Regions from separate parts of the Pandoraea norimbergensis genome, predicted to be linked through region 1. Evidence: predicted binding sites of a transcription regulator. Region 1 holds the regulator's gene; the other holds the start of a gene.
What was found. Region 1 encodes sigma-54, which starts transcription at its own class of promoters, with help from an activator protein. Its sites were predicted from a motif close to TGGCANGNAANCTGCTTT; they were not measured.
Positions count from the first base shown of each region.

Region 1 (6,030 bases):
GCTGGTCGCGGCCAGTGAGCGGGCGCAGTTGCGTGTCGTAGTACGGATTGGGCAGCGAGCGCACATCGAAGACGAGATCGGCATCGAGCGGCACGCCGTGCTTGAATCCGAACGATTCGAACATCAACGTCAGGCCTGCGTGATCGTGCTGCACGAATTCACGAATCCAGCGCCGCAACGCACTTGCGCGCAGATTGCTCGTGTCGATCTGATGCCCCAGCTCGGTCACGCTGTTGAGCATCTCACGCTCTTTCTCGATGGCCTCCACGAGCGACCCGCTGGCATTCACCGGATCGGTCGATGCGGCAGAGAGCGGATGGCGGCGGCGCGTTTCTGAAAAGCGTTGTACCAGCGTTTGCGTGGTGGCATTCAGGAACAACACGCGCACATCGTGGCCGAAACGGCGCAAGCCGCCGACAATCGGTGGCAGATCGGCGAGCGAGCCGCCGCTGCGCGCATCGATAGCGACGGCCAGACGTGTGTAGTTCTGTGTTTCGAGGTATTCGGCGAGCTCAGGCAGAAAGCGCGACGGCAGATTGTCGACGCAGTAGTAGCCAGCATCCTCGAGGACGTTCAGGGCGAGCGATTTGCCCGAACCCGAAACGCCGGTAATCAATACGATCTTCATGGCATTTCCCGGATACAACCATGATGGTAAGCGATTGTGTCGTTCGGGTGTCGGGCTTGAAATTGCGTGAATGGTTCCGCGCGTTTTTCAGGCGTTCGCGCATTTCGGGCGAGATCGGTGCACCAATGAAAACGGCGCCCGTGGGGGCGCCGTTCGCGAACACTGTTGGCGGGCCGGATATCAGGCCGCCGGTTGATTCGACAGGCACTGCTTCATGAACGCCTTGCGGTCGTCGCCCTTCTTGCCGGTGGCGGCCGTGTTGCAGGACTTCATCTTGTCTTGCTGGGTTTGCTTGGCGGCAGGTGCCGGGGTGCCGGCGGCCGACAGACATTGCTTCATAAACGCCTTGCGATCGTCGCCCGTCTTGCCGGTCGCTTGTTGATTGCAGGCGGTCATCTTGTTGTTCTGCGAGTTCGCCTTGGGTGCCGCCGGTGCTGCGGCCGTTTGGGCGAAAACGGGCGATGCGAGCAGCGGGGACAGCAGGAGCAGTGCAGCGAGTGCTTTCTTCATGGTCGTCTCTCCATAGGGTCGGACACGCAAGGGGAAGGACTGCGTGGCGATTACAACATGAAAGAAAACGCGCCGCAATCGCGCGGCGTTGACAGAAAAACGCAGAAATTGCGGTAAACCCGGGGGATTGGGTTGGCCTTTGCGGTGCCGGGGCCTAGAGCAGCTTGCCCTGCATGCCGTCCGGGTCCTGCATGGCCTGGCGCTGACGCTCCATGAAGTCCTTGAGCGTATCGATGCCGCGCAGTTGCAGTATCGTGTTGCGCACGGCGGCTTCGACCAGCACGGCGAGGTTTCGCCCGGCCGCCACTTGCAAGATCACTTTGTTGATGGGCAGACCCAGCACATCGACCGTTTGCGCTTCGAGCGGCAGGCGCTGGAATTCGCCATCGGGGCGGCGCACCAGTTGCACGATCAGCTTGAGCTTCATTTTGCGGCGAACGGCCGTCTCACCGAAGATCGTCTTGATGTCGAGCAGGCCGAGGCCACGGACTTCCAGCAGGTTCTGCAACAGCGGCGGACAGCGGCCTTCGACGAAATCGGGCCCAAGACGCACGAAATCGACGGCATCGTCGGCGACCAGCCCGTGTCCACGGCTAATCAGTTCCAGACCAAGCTCACTCTTGCCGAGGCCCGAATCGCCCGTCAGCAGCACGCCCATACCCAGAATGTCGATAAAAACGCCGTGCATCGTGCAACGTGGTGCGAACACGCGTGAAATGTACAGGCGCAGGCTATCGATGACCGAAGCGGTCGAGAGCGGGGTCGTGAACAGCGGGGTCGATGAACGCGTGCAGCGCAGCACGAGATCGGGCGGCGCTTCGAGGCCGTCGGCCACCACCAGGAACGGCGGCTCCAGCGCAATCACCTCGCCCATATGACGCTTGCGGTTTTCTTCCGTCAGACGCTGGTAGTAGCGCAGTTCGGCTTCGCCGAGCACCTGAATACGGTTCGGGTGGATGAGGTTCAAGTGACCGACGAGGTCGGCGCTCGATGTGGCCGTGGCCACGCTCTCCGGCGTGAAGCCGCGCTCCCACCCCTCATGGCCGGTCAGCCACGACAGCCGCAGCGTGGCGGCGTTGTCGTCGAAAATGCTTTGCGCGTTGATGCCGGTCAGTTCCACCGCGTCGCCTCGTTCGGTTGGGGGTGTGGGGGTCTACGCTACGGGGCTTGTCTGGCGTGTGGGCTCAGGGCTGCCAATTCGCGAGTGCCGTATGAATGTCTTCGGCGCTCGGTGCATTCGACAACGTCTCGCGCATCGATCGATCCGAAAGCAATTGTGCGATTTCGGACAGGATTTCGAGATGTTGCTGGGTGGCTTGTTCGGGCACCAGAAGGAAAAACAGCAGGGACACCGGCTGGCCGTCAGGCGCTTCGAAGGGGATCGGCGCTTCCAGGCGCACGAATGCTGCCATCGGATGCTTCAGGCCCTTGATACGGCCATGCGGAATCGCCACGCCTTCACCGAGCCCGGTCGAGCCAAGTCGCTCGCGCGCGAAGAGATTGTCGGTGATGACAGCGCGGGTGAGCCCGGCATTGCTCTCGAATAGGAGCCCGGCTTGCTCGAAGACGCGCTTCTTGCTGGTGACGGAGAGTCCAAGCAGGATGTTGGACGCAGGTAAGAGTTTGACTAAACGGTTCATCTTGTAATGCGGGCGAACGCGTAGTCGCCCTCCAACCCCCGATTGACCTCGCATTATAGACCACCTGCCGCCGACCCCTGCGCCATTCCCCAGAAATGCGCCGGACCATATAAAAGGGGCCGTTCAACGGCCCCGCGGTGGGTGATGCCAGACTATGACAGACGCAATTGCAGGCGCGAGGTTCCGCGCGGGCTTTCGCCGGTGTCAGTCGACGCGACTACCACGCCAGAAAGCACTCATTGCAGCGGTTCCTGCTCGGGCGGCTGCTGATGCTTGATGGCCTCGCGACCGTGGTCCTGAACCTTGTCCTTGAACTGGATTACCTTGCGGTCGAGCATATCGATCAGCTTGTCGATGGCGGCGTACATATCTTCGTCACACTTCTCGACGAAAATCTCCTTACCCTTGAGAAACACCGTAATGCTGGCTACTTGGCGTCCGGTTTTCTCCTTGGTCTTGTCGACAGAGAGGATCACCTCGGCGCCCATCACTTGATCGAAATGGCGCAACACGCGATCAAGCTTGTTAATCACAAATTCGCGCAGCGAAGGCGTGAGTTCGAGATGGTGTCCACTGATCTTCAGATTCATAGCTGCTCTCCTTGCTGAAATGCCGAAGTGCAGGCCACGTCACAAATGACGGGCTAGCGGGAGTGCGAGCCATTCATGTGACGCAATGTCGCACTGCGGCGTTATGCCCCAGCAGGCCAACACGGCTCACCAGGACTGTCCTACAAAGATTTGCGCAAGTTGACTGCGGGAATTCGCATGGCTTCGCGGTATTTCGCGACAGTGCGTCGCGCCACCACAAAACCTTGCTCTGCCAGCAGTTCCGCGATACGGCTGTCGGAAAGGGGGCTCTGCGGGTCTTCGGCTCCTATCAGTTGCTTGATGAGGGCACGGATGGCCGTGGATGACGCGGCCCCTCCGGCTTCCGTCGCGACGTGAGAACCAAAGAAGTACTTGAGCTCGAAAGTTCCAAATGGAGTGAGCATGTACTTACTGGTTGTCACCCGCGAAATCGTGGATTCGTGTAAACCCAGCGTATCAGCAATCTCGCGCAAAACCAAGGGGCGCATGCCGATTTCGCCGTGGGAGAAGAAGTTCTTTTGACGCTCGACAATCGCCTGCGCGACCCGCAGGATCGTGTCGAAACGCTGCTGAATGTTCTTGATCAGCCAGCGCGCTTCCTGCAATTGCTGTTGGAGGTTCCCGGTGCCCGGATCGTTGCGATTATTTCGCAGAATTCGCGCATACATCTCATTGATGCGCAGACGCGGCATCACCTCGGGATTGAGCTCCGCCGTCCAGCCGCTGCCCTGCCGGCGCACGAGGACGTCGGGAATGACGTAGTCGGCCTGCGGCGTGCCGTAGGCGGCCCCCGGAAACGGGTCGAGCGAGCGAATGAGCTGATGCGCGGCGCGCAGGCTGTCTTCGCCGACACCGAGTACACGGCGCAGTCGCGTGTAGTCACGTGCGGCAAGCAGTTCCAGGTGATCGGAGACGATGCGCAGCGAAATCGTGCGCACCGGGCTCGCAGGCAGCCGCTGCAATTGCAGCCGCAGGCATTCGGACGGGGTGCGCGCGCCGACGCCGGCCGGGTCGAAGCTTTGCAGCAGCGCCAGCGCGGCATTGATCTCTTCGGCTTCCAGCGACAACTCTTCGGCCACTTCCGCCTGAATTTCATCGAGCGTGGTGCCCAAATAACCGTCTTCGTCGAGCGACTCGATCAGAAACTCCACCAGCGCGCGATCGCGCGGCGCGGCCTTGGTCACGCGCAACTGGGCCAGCAGGTGTTCACGCAGATTCGGATGATCGACGTGCAGTTGCGGGCGCGAGTTGTTGTCGTCGTCGTCGGTGGCATTGCCCGTGCGGGCGAAGTCGTTCAGGCTCCAGTCGCTGCCGCTGTCCTGGCCGTTATCGTCGAAGCGCGCTTCGCCATCGAGCTCGCGTGCCTCGTCGTGACCGTTACCCTCTGACGGCGCGTCGTTCGTGCTGCTGACCGATGTCGTGCGTTCATTGCGAAGCGAGCCGTCGGTGCCGACGCGCACGGACCCGGCGAGCCAGTCGTCTTCGCGCTCGAGCATCGGGTTCTGGGTGAGGGCATGCTCGACTTCCTGCTGAAGTTCGAGCGTCGACAGTTGCAGCAACCGGATCGATTGTTGCAACTGGGGGGTGAGGGTCAGGTGCTGCGAGGTGCGGAGTTGGAGGGTCGGTTTCATAACGTTTCTCGCCTTCATTGTAGAGGCTTTGTCACGTCAGCGAAACCGGCCTGCCTCGCTATCGGAGGCAGGGTTTACATGCGAAAAATTAGCTTTACATCCGGAAATTTTCGCCCAGATAAACGCGCCGGACGCTTTCGTCGGCAACGATCTGGTCAGGCGTGCCGGCGGCGAGCACCGAGCCTTCGCTGATGATGTACGCGTGGTCGCAGATACCGAGCGTTTCGCGCACGTTGTGGTCGGTAATCAGGACACCGATACCTCGGTCTTTCAGGAAGCGCACGATGCGTTGAATTTCCAGCACGGCGATCGGATCCACCCCGGCGAACGGCTCGTCGAGCAGGATGAAGCGCGGCTGGGTGGCCAGCGCGCGGGCAATTTCCACACGGCGACGCTCGCCGCCCGAGAGCGACATGGCCGGGTTTTCGCGCAGGTGCGCCACTTGCAGCTCGTCGAGCAACGACTCGATGCGGCGCTCGATTTCATCGCGCTTGAGCGGTTTGCCCTGCGCATCGACCTGCAATTCGAGCACGGCGCGAATATTGTCTTCGACCGTGAGCTTGCGGAACACCGACGCTTCCTGCGGCAGATACGAGACACCCATGCGCGCGCGCTCGTGAATCGGCAGTTCGCTGATCAGGTTGCCATCCAACTGAATCTCACCGTCGTCGGCAGGCACCAGCCCCACGATCATGTAGAACGACGTGGTCTTGCCGGCGCCGTTGGGCCCGAGCAGCCCCACGACTTCGCCGCTTTTCACGTCGAGCGAGACGTCCTTGACGACGGTACGGGCACCGTATTGCTTCTTGAGCGAGCGCACGACGAGCGCGCTGGGCTTGCCGACCATGCCGGCGCCCTGGTTGATGCTGGAAGCGTTGCTTTGGTCGGGATTACTCACGCGGATTCTCTAGGCGTTTGGAAGGCGCCAGCGCCGGCAGGTCGCCCTTGGGCGCTGCGGCGGCAGGCTTGCTCGCGCCGCCGGGCTGCGCTTGGTTTGCGCCCGTGGCATTGCGAGGCGCGAGCGTCGCACG
Region 1 is NZ_CP013480.3:652,387-658,416, forward strand. Features, by position in the region: gene rapZ (RNase adapter RapZ) at 1-628, opposite strand, end outside; gene AT302_RS02965 (PsiF family protein) at 809-1,138, opposite strand; gene hprK (HPr(Ser) kinase/phosphatase) at 1,293-2,258, opposite strand; gene ptsN (PTS IIA-like nitrogen regulatory protein PtsN) at 2,323-2,778, opposite strand; gene hpf (ribosome hibernation-promoting factor, HPF/YfiA family) at 3,015-3,368, opposite strand; gene AT302_RS02985 (RNA polymerase factor sigma-54) at 3,509-4,999, opposite strand; gene lptB (LPS export ABC transporter ATP-binding protein) at 5,094-5,846, opposite strand; gene lptA (lipopolysaccharide transport periplasmic protein LptA) at 5,890-6,030, opposite strand, start outside.

Region 2 (6,030 bases), 2.0 Mb from region 1:
AACACCTTGTCGGGCGACGTCTTGCCGATGGCGCACGCGGCGTAGAACCCCACACCGAGCGGCGGCGCGAACAGGCCCATGCCCATCGACAGGATGACGACCATCGCGTAGTGCACGTCGTGAATGCCCAGCGAGCGGGCCACAGGGAACAGCAGCGGCCCGAACAGCACGATGGCCGGAATGCCTTCGAGCACACTGCCCAGCACGATGAACACCACCATCGAGATCAGCAGAAAGCCGACCTGTCCGCCCGGTACGCCGTGCATCAGGCCGACCAGCTTGGCCGAGAAACCCGACTGCGTCAGTGCCCACGCCATGGCGGTGGCCATGCCAATGATCAGCAGAATCGCACCGGAGAGTGCGGCGGTTTCCGTGAGCAGCGGGTAGAGGCGTTTGAAGTTCAGATGCTTCTTGAACGCGTGCACGATCAGGCCGATCACGATCGTGTAGGCGATGCCGACCGTCGAGACTTCCGTGGCCGTGGCAGCACCTTCGATCACGGCCGTGCGGATCAGGATCGGCAGGGCAAGCGCCGGCAGCGCGATGATGAACGTCTTGCCGATCACGCCCCACGGTGCGCGGCGGGCCGCGCTCGGCGCTTCCTTGCGCGAGCGGGTGAAGCACACCACCACGATGGCGAGCGTCGCGATCACCGCCGGCAGCAGGCCGCCAACGAAGAGCGCGGTAATCGACACACCGCACACCGCGCCGATGGTGATCAGCACGAGACTCGGTGGAATCGTCTCCGTCATCGCGCCTGTCGAGGACAGCAGCGCGACGAGGTCTTCCGGTTTCGAGCCACGGCGTTGCATTTCGGGGAACAGCGCCGGGGCAACGGCGGCCATGTCGGCAGCCTTCGACCCGGAGATGCCCGAGACGAGGAACATCGCGCCGAGCAGCACATATTGCAGACCGCCGCGCACGTGACCGAGCAGCGATGCCATGAACTCGATCAGGCTGCGCGCCAGCCCGCTCATTTCGATCAGGGCACCGAGCAGTACGAAGAGCGGCACCGACAGCAGGATCAGGCCCGACATGCCCTCATCCATGCGGCTCACGACGATCTGCAACGGGGCATCCGTCACGAGCGCGAGATAGCCGAGCGTGGCCGTCCCGAACGCAAACGCAATCGGAATGCCGCCCGCGACACAGACGCCCACGATCAGCACGAAGAACACGAGCAGGTTGTAGTTGCCCATCGCGATCAGCGCCGGGCGGCCGAGCCACAGTGCCGCACCGAGCGCGGCGACGACCAGCACGCCCAGCCCGAACTGGCGCATCGTGGAGCAGCGCGCCATGCGCGAGATTGCGGCAAGCAGCATGAGCGCCGCACCGACCGGCAGTGCTGCGGCGCGCAGACCATCGGGAATTTCGAGCGCGGGCGTGGTGATGTCCATCTGCTCGATGGCATGCGTGTACGCCGGCATGATGATGAGTGCCACGAACACGCAGACCGTGAGCGCGGCCATCGTCTGAAACCAGTCACGCCACGCAGCAGGAAGCTTGTTGACGATGGCGGACAGGCGCATGTGCTCACCGCGATCGAGCGCGATGACCGCGCCGAGCATCGATAGCCAGATAAACAGGATTTGCGCCAGTTCATCCGACCAGGTGAGCGGATTGTCGAACCCGTAGCGCGAGATTACGCCCGCGAGCAGGATGAGAGTCTCCGCCACGACCAGCAGCACGGCAACCGCCTCGGTGACTTTCATCACCGCGCGGTTGACGTGGCAGAAGAGGCGGGCGAGCGCGTGCGTGGGCTCGGCCGTCATCGTCAACGTTTCCATTTACGCGAGCTTCCCGGTGTACTTTTCGAGCATGGCCCAGGCTTCGTCGCCGAACTTCTTGTGCCATTCCGTGTAGAAGCCCGCTGCGCGCAGCTTGTCGCGGAACTGTTCGTTGTTCGGTGCGTTGAACACGAGACCCTTTTGCTTGAGCTCGACCATCACGCCGTCGTTGAGCTTCTTCACGTCGTCGCGCTGCACCAGTGCGGCGGCGTTCACGTTGGCGGTAATGATGTCCTGCAAGTCTTTCGGAATCTTGTCCCACTTCTGCTTGTTGGCGAGGAACCAGAAGCCATCCCACATGTGGTTCGTCATCGATACGTACTTCTGCACCTCGTACAGCTTGGCCGTGGTGAGCAGGGCGAGCGGGTTTTCCTGCGCTTCGACGATCTTCGTTTGCAGCGCCGAATAGACTTCGGAGAAGTTGATCGACGTGGGCGACGAATCGAACGCGCGGAACATCGACGTCCACAGCGGGCTCGTCGGCACGCGAATCTTCAGGCCCTTGAGGTCAGCGGGCGAGTTGATCGGGCGGTTGCTCGTCGTGATCTGGCGATAGCCGTTCTCCCAGATCTTGTCGAACGCGAAGACCGTGGTCTTGGCGATCTGCCCGCGCACGTGGGCACCGAGATCGCCGTCCATGGCGGCCCATACCTGGCCGTAGTCCTTGAATGCGAAACCCACGCCCGAGATTTGCGCCGACGGCACGAGCGTGCCGAGAATCAGCGGCGAGAGTGTGAAGAAGTCGATGGCGCCCGAGCGAATCTGGCTCAGCATGTCGCTATCGGTGCCGAGCTGGTTGTTCGGGTAGATCTGGAAGTCCACGCGGCCTTTCGACTGATCCGCGATCTTCTGCGCCATCTCCTTGGCGCGGATGTTCATCGGGTGGCTGATCGGCAGGTTGTTGGCGAACTTCAGCGTGATTTCGGCGGCATGCGCCTGCGTTTGGTACAACCCCGTGGCGGCAGCGGCCGATGAGGCGGCCACGACTTTGATGAAGTGGCGACGATCCATGGTGCTCATACTGCATGTCTCCTTGATTTATAGGTTTGGTGACTGCGTCTGAAGCGGGACGGGTCAGGCGTGTTGCCCTGCAACCTTCCTGCCAACTCGGAACGCGGGCTCACAAGTGGCTTGGCTATCTTACGCAAATCGAATGCCAGTTCGACGCCCTGACGGGAAAACCCTTACGTTGTTAAACATCCACGCAATCTCAACGTCATCTCAGCGGCATCCCAATAGGCCCGCGCAACGGCTTTTGTCTGGTGGAACAGGCGGATAGCGCACCATGACGGGCGTGCCGGGGCAGGGAATCGACGGCCAGCGGGCGTGCGACACCTGTCGCATGGCGCGGCGGCCCGTGCGACAACTGTCTCGTGTGAATGTCGCCGCCGGTGAGACACCTGTCGCAGTCGGGTCACCGCCTGCCTCCCTTGGTGAGCCATGCTGCGCCACAGCAAATTCGTTTCATGCGCCAAGCTTTCGAATTCACTTGATGCGCTTAGGAGTCCCGCTTTACGCTTACGTCAATTGCGCGCACGCCATAAGCGTGTGTCCGGACGGCGGGGCGAATCTTCTGCGAATCGCTCCACCGTCTTGCCGCGCAATCGGCTTTCGATGCCGTGGCGATCATGAACCGCGCGAATCTGGCATCGAAATTGCTCACCGGAGTCTGGATCACCCCAATTTTCCGGAGAAACTTCATGGTTGCTGCATGCCTTACCGGCTGGGCCCACTCCCAGTTCGGCAAACTCGATAACGTCGACGCCGAAGTTCTGCTGGCCCAAGTCGCGCAAGCCGCGCTCGATGATGCGGGCCTCGCGCCCGAGCAGATCGATTCGATTCATGTCGGCACTTTCAATGGCGGTTTCCTGTATCAGGACTTCCCGTCGTCGCTCGTCTTCAACAACATTCCCGGCCTGCGCTTCAAACCCGCCACGCGTTACGAAAACGCTTGCGCGACGGGTTCGGCTGCCGTGCACGGCGGGCTGCAATCGATCGAAGCCGGCAAGGCGACGCACGTGCTCGTGATCGGCTTCGAGAAGATGACCGAGCTCGCCACGCCGCAGGTCGGCGAAGTGCTGCTCAAGTGTTCGTATGCGCGTGAAGAAGCCGGCATTCCGGGCGGTTTCGCCGGTGTGTTCGGCACCATTGCGCAGCAGTACTTCGACCGCTACGGCGACCAGTCCGACGCGCTCGCGCGCATCGCGGCGAAGAACCATCGCAACGGCACGGACAATCCGTACGCGCACATGCGTCGCGACTTCGGCTACGACTTCTGCCGCAACGTCTCCGACAAGAACCCGTTTGTGGCGGGTCCGCTCAAGCGCACCGATTGCTCGATGGTCTCCGACGGCGCTGCCGCACTGGTGATCTCGAAGGCCGACGTTGCCCGCACCATGCCGAAGGCCGTGGGCTTCCGGGCGGCCGTGCAGGTCAACGACTACCTGCCGCTCTCGCGCCGCGACGCGCTCGCGTTCGAAGGCGGCCAGCATGCATGGCGTCAGGCGCTCGGCGTGGCCGGGGTGTCGCTCAAGGACCTGTCGCTGGTCGAGACGCACGACTGCTTCACCATCGCCGAGCTGATCGAGTACGAAGCCATGGGGCTGGCCAAGCCGGGTCAGGGCGCCAACGTCGTGGCCGAAGGGCTGACGGAAAAAGACGGCCTGCTGCCGGTCAACCCGTCGGGCGGCCTGAAGTCCAAGGGACATCCGGTCGGCGCCACGGGCGTCTCGATGCACGTGATGGCGGCGATGCAACTCACCGGTACGGCGGGCGGCATGCAGATTCCCAATGCCAAACTCGCGGGCGTGTTCAACATGGGCGGCGCCGCGGTGGCCAACTACGTGAGCATTCTCGAAGCGCGCTGACCGGCACGCGGCCCGAGGCCTGTTATTGGACGCCTATGCGCGCCGATGCAGGCCGGGCAAAGAAGACTAAGAGGAAAGCAGAGGAGACGAGCAAGATGCTCAAGAAGGTCATGAATCTCGGCCGCCTGTTGGCCGACGTTGCCCGGCGCCATCCGGACGAGGCGGGGTTGATCATCGGCGACAAGGTGACGACCTGGGGCGAGATCGACGCGCGCGTGAATGCCGTCGTCGATGCGCTGCGCAAGCTCGGTGTGGGCAAGGGCGACAAGCTGCTCGTGCATTCGCGCAACAACCTGCCGATCTTCGAGAGTGCGTGGATCGCGTTCAAACTTGGTGCGATCTGGGTGCCCACGAACTTCCGTATCACCGCACCTGAAGCCGCTTATCTAGGGCAGTCGAGCGGGGCCTGCGTGATGATCTACGACGCGGGCTTCGAAGGCCATGTCGACGCAGTGAAAGCGGCTTCGCCTGCGCTGCGCCACGTGATTGCATTGGGCACGCCGCGCGCTGGCGAGTTGCACTACGAGACGCTGGTCGCCGAGCACATGGGCGCGCCCGAGTTCGAGGAGGAAGTCGAGTACGAGGACCCGCTGTGGTTCTTCTATACATCGGGGACGACGGGGCACCCCAAGGCCGGTGTGCTCTCGCACGGGCAGATGGCGTTCGTCGTCACCAACCATCTGGCGGACCTGATGCCCGGCATCACGTATCGCAGCCGCTCGATGGTCGTCGCACCGCTTTCGCACGGTGCGGGCATTCACGCCATCGTCAACACGGCGCGCGGTGCCGCAAGCGTGCTGCTGCCGGGCGAGAAGATGGACGCCGCGCAGGTCTGGCAGGCGGTCGAGCGTCACCGCATCGACAACATGTTCACCGTACCGACCATCGTGAAGATGCTGGTCGAAGATCCATCCGTCGACGAATACGATCACAGCTCGCTGCGTTTTGTGATTTACGCGGGGGCGCCGATGTATCGCGCCGATCAGAAATACGCGCTGCAAAAGCTGGGCCGCGTGCTCGTGCAGTACTACGGTCTGGGCGAAGTGACGGGCAACATTACCGTACTGCCGCCGTGGTTGCATGGCGATGACGACGACGCACCCGATGCGCGCGTGGGCACGTGCGGTTTGCCGCGCACGGGCATGGAGGTGGCGATTCTCGACGAGCACGGCATGCGTCAGCCGCCGTTCGGTTCCGGCGAGATTTGCGTGCGTGGCCCGGCAGTGTTCATGGGCTATCACAACAACCCCGATGCCAACGCCAAGGCGTTCAAGAACGACTGGTTCCACACCGGCGATCTGGGTCATGTCGACGAGCAGGGGTTCCTGTACATCACGGGACGCGCGTCGGATATGTACATCTCGGGCGGCTCGAAC
Region 2 is NZ_CP013480.3:4,844,102-4,850,131, reverse strand. Features, by position in the region: gene AT302_RS21140 (TRAP transporter large permease) at 1-1,772, opposite strand, end outside; gene AT302_RS21135 (TRAP transporter substrate-binding protein) at 1,788-2,807, opposite strand; gene AT302_RS21125 (acetyl-CoA acetyltransferase) at 3,488-4,654, shown strand; gene AT302_RS21120 (acyl-CoA synthetase) at 4,750-6,030, shown strand, end outside.
Region 2: AT302_RS21125 (acetyl-CoA acetyltransferase) is a predicted target of sigma-54. The motif match lies at 3,432-3,449, and genes of this name have one in related genera.